DNA from 2 places in the Methylotenera sp. E1MeOHC1 genome. Region 1 is predicted to be linked to the other one. Evidence: predicted binding sites of a transcription regulator. Region 1 holds the regulator's gene; the other holds the start of a gene.

Evidence for each region. Region 1 encodes FNR, which switches genes on or off when oxygen is low (the NO sensors DNR and NnrR bind a similar motif). Its sites were predicted from a motif close to TTTGATNTANATCAAA; they were not measured.
Region 2: a site for FNR is predicted at 2,231-2,246, ahead of ccoN (cytochrome-c oxidase, cbb3-type subunit I). Genes of this name have one in related genera too.

Annotation. Positions count from the first base shown of each region.
Region 1 is NZ_CP196025.1:1,285,548-1,288,974, forward strand. Features, by position in the region: gene ACSSU7_RS05810 (hypothetical protein) at 1-10, shown strand, start outside; gene ACSSU7_RS05815 (hypothetical protein) at 140-490, shown strand; gene ACSSU7_RS05820 (radical SAM protein) at 612-1,460, opposite strand; gene fnr (fumarate/nitrate reduction transcriptional regulator Fnr) at 1,534-2,277, opposite strand; gene hemN (oxygen-independent coproporphyrinogen III oxidase) at 2,563-3,427, shown strand, end outside.
Region 2 is NZ_CP196025.1:1,474,827-1,478,253, reverse strand. Features, by position in the region: gene ccoO (cytochrome-c oxidase, cbb3-type subunit II) at 1-615, opposite strand, end outside; gene ccoN (cytochrome-c oxidase, cbb3-type subunit I) at 626-2,059, opposite strand; gene cyoE (heme o synthase) at 2,290-3,189, opposite strand; gene ACSSU7_RS06720 (COX15/CtaA family protein) at 3,203-3,427, opposite strand, start outside.

The sequences.
Region 1 (3,427 bases):
TCGCGCGTAAAAACGAGACCGTATATTGATCACTACGTTGAGGTGACCAACTCATCGCTCAACTTCACTTCCTTCGGTCACTGAACGCTACGCTATAAAGCCGCGTAGCACCGATTAGCTCTACATTAGGCCATTAAGTATGCATCTTGCTTCAATCTACTGGTTGGTAACTTTTTGTTTCATTTTGTCTCTCACGGCAAGCGCCGAGAGTTTTCAACCTTACGAAGCCGGCGCATACCCTATTAAATCTCGGATTCAAACTATTAATAATATAATCAAGGCCATAGATGCGCGCTTAGCAGCTCATGATATTTCATCAGAGGAGAAACAACTGCGTTTGAACTGCTTGAAGCAATACTCTGCTCAAAAAGAGCAACTGGAAGCAGACCTTGAAGCAGGGAAGAAAATTAGTCAATTACCTGGGATTACATATCTAAGTGAGGCTGCCGAGAATGAATGTGCCAAAGGCCTACCCCATCATTCAAGCTAGGCTGTGGGCTTGCCCTAAAGAAGTAACACCTCACTCCAACTTTGGACTGCCCATGCATGTTACACAGACAAGATATCTGTCATGATATTTTATGCAGCTTCGTTAGGCTCTCTCAATTGAACTAAGGGCTCACATACACAGTGATACCGCACTCTCGGATACGCTGTGCCACGGCTTCTAACCACTCAGCAGGTAGGCGTGACAGTCTATCCACTTCAGCCTGCTCTGAACGGCGCGCTAGCCCATAAAGATGCACGCCTTTAATCACATCTTTTGCCTGACTAATCAAGGCTAGGTAGTCATTTATATCGGCTTCACTAGGCGGCACGCCATCTAACAAAAACATGCAGGTTTGTATAAAAGTTGGGCAAGCCTCTGCACATTGCCTCAAGCGCTGTAAGTGGCTCTCAGGATTAAGGTTAACGTCATTCACACGTGCAATAGCAGCTTTAGAGCCGCCATCCACCTTAAACCAAACTTCGCCATTCAGTTGCGCCAGATGCTTCATGCTCTCCAGCACTAAAGGCTTATCCATCAAACTGCCGTTGGTGATTAGTCGCACTTTAATTTTGCCTAGCAAGTCAAAATCACGCAGTACGTTTTCCACCAATGTCAGCACTTGTGGAAACTCTTTCACGCTGGTAGGCTCGCCATTACCAGAGAATGCAATATCTTTAAGCTGACGGTCGCCCTCTTGGACATGGCGCTGCATAAAATCACCATGCAGCAGGTCATGCAAAAAGCCACGCAGTTCTTGTTCTAATACGTCCAACTCTATTGGCGGCGGTGATCCGCGGGTCAGATTAGGCACGTTGCAGTAGATACAACGCCAGTTACAGGCATTATTGACATTCAAGTTAACGCCGACAGACACGCCACCAGCGCGCCGTGAAATCACCGGGTAAATATACTTAAGCCCGACGACATCACGGTTATGATCAGTGGTGGTTAGATGAATTTTTGTGGTCATGCAGAAATCACTACTTTAAAGATGATGCCAGAGCGGCTGCGATTGCAATGCTTAAACTTCACCCGCACACTAATTAATAGGTTTGCGGATTGAATATTTTTTTCAACGCGTCAGGTTCCAATACTTTGACGTAACGCTGTTTCACTTCAATAATGCCGTCTTCACTAAACTTAGAAAAAGCACGACTCACTGTTTCTAATTTAAGACCCAGATAACTGCCGATTTCTTCACGCGTCATCCGTAACACTAATTCAGATTGTGATAAACCGCGGGCATGCAAACGCTGCAAAAGATTAAGCAAAAATGCAGCTAAGCGCTCTTCCGCACGCATATTGCCTAGCAACATCATCACGCTATTCTCACGTACGATTTCACGGCTCATAATTTTATGTACGTGTCTTTGTAGCGCAGGTAACTCGCGTGACAGGTCTTCCACTGTGGCAAACGGCATCACGCAGACTTCTGCATCCTCTAACGCCACGGCATTACAGTTATGGCGGTCACTCACAATACCGTCCATGCCAATAATTTCACCCGCCATTTGGAAGCCAGTCACTTGCTCACGGCCATCTTCACTGGTCACACAGGTTTTAAAAAAACCAGTCCGTATCGCATATAGCGAAGTAAACGTATCGCCGCTATTAAACAGCAACTCGCCCTGCTTAACCCGGCGGCGCTTTTCAACCACTTCATCAAGCCTTTTCATTTCTTCGACATCAAAGCCCACAGGCATGCACAGCTCGCGCAGATTGCAGTTAGAACAAGCGACTTTAATGGCTTCTAGATTTAAAACAGGTTGCATACTGTGCCCACTCATACGATTTCATTAAATATACCGCTTTCGGCAGTTTGCCGCCAGTGAATTAAATAATCGTCACTTCATAATTATCTTTTGATGTGCATCAAAGGCTTTTACTTACAGTGATGGCAAAGTATAGGCCTGTAGTTTGCCCTGTAAATATTAGGTTTTCATCGTAAAAAGAATGCGCTGTAGCTAGGCGAACTGCAGCAAAGCACCTCATTTTAGGGTTCAATTAAACGCCATAGTGCGGAGTGCATTTTATATTTACAGGATAAACCAAACGGTTTAGGAGTCACAATCATGGTTGCCAACAATACAATCAACTTTCCTAGCAATCAATCTGCCAACACAGCGGTTGAGGCAAAAAATACGGTACCGACGCTAACGCCTGAAACCTTGCAAAAATTTGACGTTTCTGGCCCTAGATACACCTCTTACCCCACGGCAGACCGATTTGTTGAAGCATTTACAGAAGAGACTTATAAGCAAACGCTAGCGCAGCGCCGTATTGGCGGCTTAACACTGCCGCTCTCGATTTATGTGCATATTCCATTTTGTGAATCACTGTGCTTTTTCTGTGCATGCAACAAAATCGTGACCAAGCATCACGAGCGTAGCGTAGAGTATTTAAGATATTTAAGCCGTGAAATCGATTTACATGTTGAGCACTTGGGTGCAGGTCAAACCATTTCACAGCTGCACCTAGGTGGTGGCTCACCCACGTTTTTCAGTGATGAAGAGCTCAGTGAACTGATGGCGATGATACGCCGCAGCTTTGTGTTAGCACCTAATGGAGAATATTCAATCGAGGTTGACCCTCGCACCGTCAACGAACAACGCTTGGCACATTTAGCCTCACTTGGTTTTAATCGCCTAAGTTTTGGTGTGCAGGATTTTGACCCAGAAGTGCAAAAAGCCGTGCACCGCATCCAGCCTGCGGAGCAAGTATTTTCACTCGTTGAAGCTGCTCGACGCCTAAAGTTTGATTCAGTCAATGTGGATTTAATTTATGGCTTACCTAAGCAATCACCAGAGTCATTCTCAAAAACCTTGGCACAAATTGTAGAGCTAAGACCAGAAAGAATCGCATTATATGCGTACGCGCACTTACCTGAGCGCTTCAAACCACAACGCAGAATTGATACTTATGAGCTACCTGCAGCAT
Region 2 (3,427 bases), 190 kb from region 1:
CGCTGTACCAAGCACTTGCAAGTAGGCGATTACGGCCTGCATTTCTGTTTTTCCATAAACATCGTTAGCTGCGCTCTTGATTTCAGCATCAGCATATGGAACACCAGCGATTTTTAAAGCGCGCATGTGTGCAGGCAAGTTTTCCGCATCTACTAGGTTTTTCTCAAGCCATGGGTAGGCTGGCATAACAGACTCAGGCACCAAATCACGAGGGTTAATCAAGTGAATGCGATGCCATTCATCACTGTAACGGCCGCCTACACGTTGTAAGTCTGGGCCTGTACGTTTACTACCCCATTGGAATGGGTGGTCGTAAACAAACTCACCAGCGACAGAGTAGTGACCGTATCTCAATGTTTCAGCTTTAAATGGGCGAATCATTTGTGAGTGGCAGTTGTAGCAGCCTTCACGGATGTAAATGTCGCGCCCAGCTAATTGTAGAGCTGTGTAAGGTTTTAAGCCTTCCACTGGTTGCGTGGTTGATTTCTGGAAGAATAGCGGTACGATTTCCACCAAGCCACCAAATGAAACCACAACCAAAATCAAGATCACCAATAAGAAACTATTGGTTTCAATTTTTTCGTGGGTAAAGCCTTTTTGTTCTTTATCTGACATTTTCGATCTCTTAAGCATGAACAACTGTTGAAGGGATTCTGGCGCGAGCAGGCTGCCCCATTTGAACTGTTTTAATTACGTTCCACAACATGATTGCCATGCCGCTAACGTACATCAAGCCACCAACCATACGAATTACGTAGAATGGGTGCATTGCTTTAACAGACTCAACAAATGTGTAAGTTAATGTGCCGTCGTCATTCATTGCGCGCCACATCAGACCAGCAGTAACGCCTGAGATCCACATTGCAGTAATGTAAAGAACCACGCCGATCGTTGCCAACCAGAAGTGCAACTCAATCGCTTTCTTGCTGTACATTTGTTTTACACCCCATAAGCGAGGTACCAAGAAGTACAGTGAACCCATAGATACAAAACCAACCCAGCCTAAAGCACCTGAGTGCACGTGGCCCACTGTCCAGTCTGTGTAGTGTGAAAGTGAGTTAACGGTTTTAATCGCCATCATTGGGCCTTCAAACGTGCTCATACCGTAGAAAGACAATGAAACGATCAGGAAGCGTAAGATAGGGTCATCGCGCAGTTTGTGCCATGCACCAGACATGGTCATCATGCCGTTAATCATACCGCCCCAGCTTGGTGCTAATAGGATTAAAGACAGTACCATACCTACTGATTGTGTCCAGTCAGGTAGTGCGGTGTAATGTAAGTGGTGTGAACCTGCCCACATGTAAGTGAAAATCAAACCCCAGAAGTGCACGATAGACAAGCGATATGAGTACACTGGGCGCTCAGCTTGTTTAGGAATAAAGTAGTACATCATGCCCAAGAAGCCAGCGGTCAAGAAGAAACCAACCGCGTTATGACCATACCACCATTGGATCATCGCATCTTGTACACCAGCGTAAGCTGAGTATGATTTCATCCATTCGGCAGGGATTGCAGCACTGTTAACGATATGCAGGATTGCTACCACAATGATAAATGCACCGTAGAACCAGTTTGCAACATAAATGTGTTTGATTTTTCTTTTTGCGATAGTGCCAAAGAAAACAATAGCGTACATCACCCAAACTACCAGTAGTAGTAAGTCGATAGGCCACTCTAGCTCTGCATATTCTTTAGCTTGAGTGTAACCCAAAGGTAAAGAGATGATAGCTGCGATAATGACGGCTTGATAGCCCCAGAATGAGTAGCGAGCCAACATCGGAAATGCTAGTTTAGCTTGGCTGGTACGTTGTACTACATAGTACGACGTAGCAAACAGTGCACAGCCACCAAAAGCAAAAATAACCAAGTTGGTGTGCAACGGACGTAAACGTCCAAAGCTGGTCCATGGCAGTCCTAAATTTAATTCAGGAAATGCCAGTTGTGAGGCAACAATCACCCCCATTAACATTCCAAGAACTCCCCAAACTACCGCCATTACGCTAAACCGGCGTATGACGTAGTCGTCGTAAAACGTTTCTACATTATTAGTGCTCATTACTTTCATCCTTAAATAAAACCAAATCATATTCATGACTAGTGGCGGGCCCTAGCGCCGTAGTCATATCAGCATCCGTTTCAATTCTAAACAATAGTGCACGTGCTTTAATCGCGGAATTATACAACGTAATCTTTGCTTTTACATTGGATTTAGCGACTTTTTGTATGCATTTATATGAATCAATTCACGAACTGTAATGCTTGTTTACATTAAATATTTTTCAGAATTTAAAGTGGCAAGTAGTGATCAATTAGTAAACCTGCAAATAATAGGGTTAAATAAATAATGGAGTACCTGAACGTGCGCTTAGCTAGTGCATCTGAGTAGTTCAGGTAAAGTTTGATGACGTAAGCCATGAACATAGCATCAAGCAGTAGCACTGAGCTTAAATAAATCATACCGCTCATGCCCAAGCCATAAGGCATGAGTGATACTGCTACCAAAATAATGGTGTAGAGCAGAATGTGTAACAAGGTAAAGGACTCACCATGGGTTACAGGTAACATGGGCATGCCAACTTTGGCATATTCTTCTCTACGGTATAGCGCGAGTGCCCAAAAGTGTGGAGGCGTCCATGCAAAAATGATTAAGAACATAATCAGTGACTCTGGTGAAACAGTGTTGGTAACAGCGGCCCAGCCCAAGATTGGCGGCATTGCGCCCGAGGCACCGCCAATAACGATATTCATCGGCGTGGCCGGTTTAAGGAAAATAGTATAAATCACGGCATAGCCTACAAATGTAGCTAGGGTTAACCACATGGTAAGTGGGTTTACATAAAAATAAAGGATTGCCAGCCCAGTGCCGCCGAGTAGCGTAGCAAATATCATGGTTTCACCTGATGACACTTGTCCTGTAGGCAGGGGGCGGGCGCGAGTACGAGCCATGTTGGCGTCAATTTTGTGTTCAATCAGGCAGTTAAACGCTGCCGCCGCACCTGATGCAAAGGCTACGCCCAAGGTTGTTGCAACCAGTAGCGGTAGCGCTACCATATTAGGTGTAGCTAGAAACATACCAATCAGTGCGGTGAACACAATGAGCGAGGTCACGCGCGGTTTGCACAGAGGGAAGAAATTTTTTAATCGCGGAACGAGTGCTTTAATTTGGCCCATGACGTTAACGTGCATGTGTAGCTCACTTTTAAGTTTTTGCGTGGTCATGTTGATGCTCCGTGATTTTAGAGTTAATAACGATGGTGGTGATTACCAGTAATGCTGCACCTAGGTTGTGCAGTACTGCCAATGCTAAGGGTAAGTGGAGAATAAGATTGGCGATACCGATCATGATTTGTGCGGTTAACAGGCATAGTAGCAGTAGTGCTATTTTTCTAAACGCAGGTACTTTAATAAGCTGCACAATCAATAA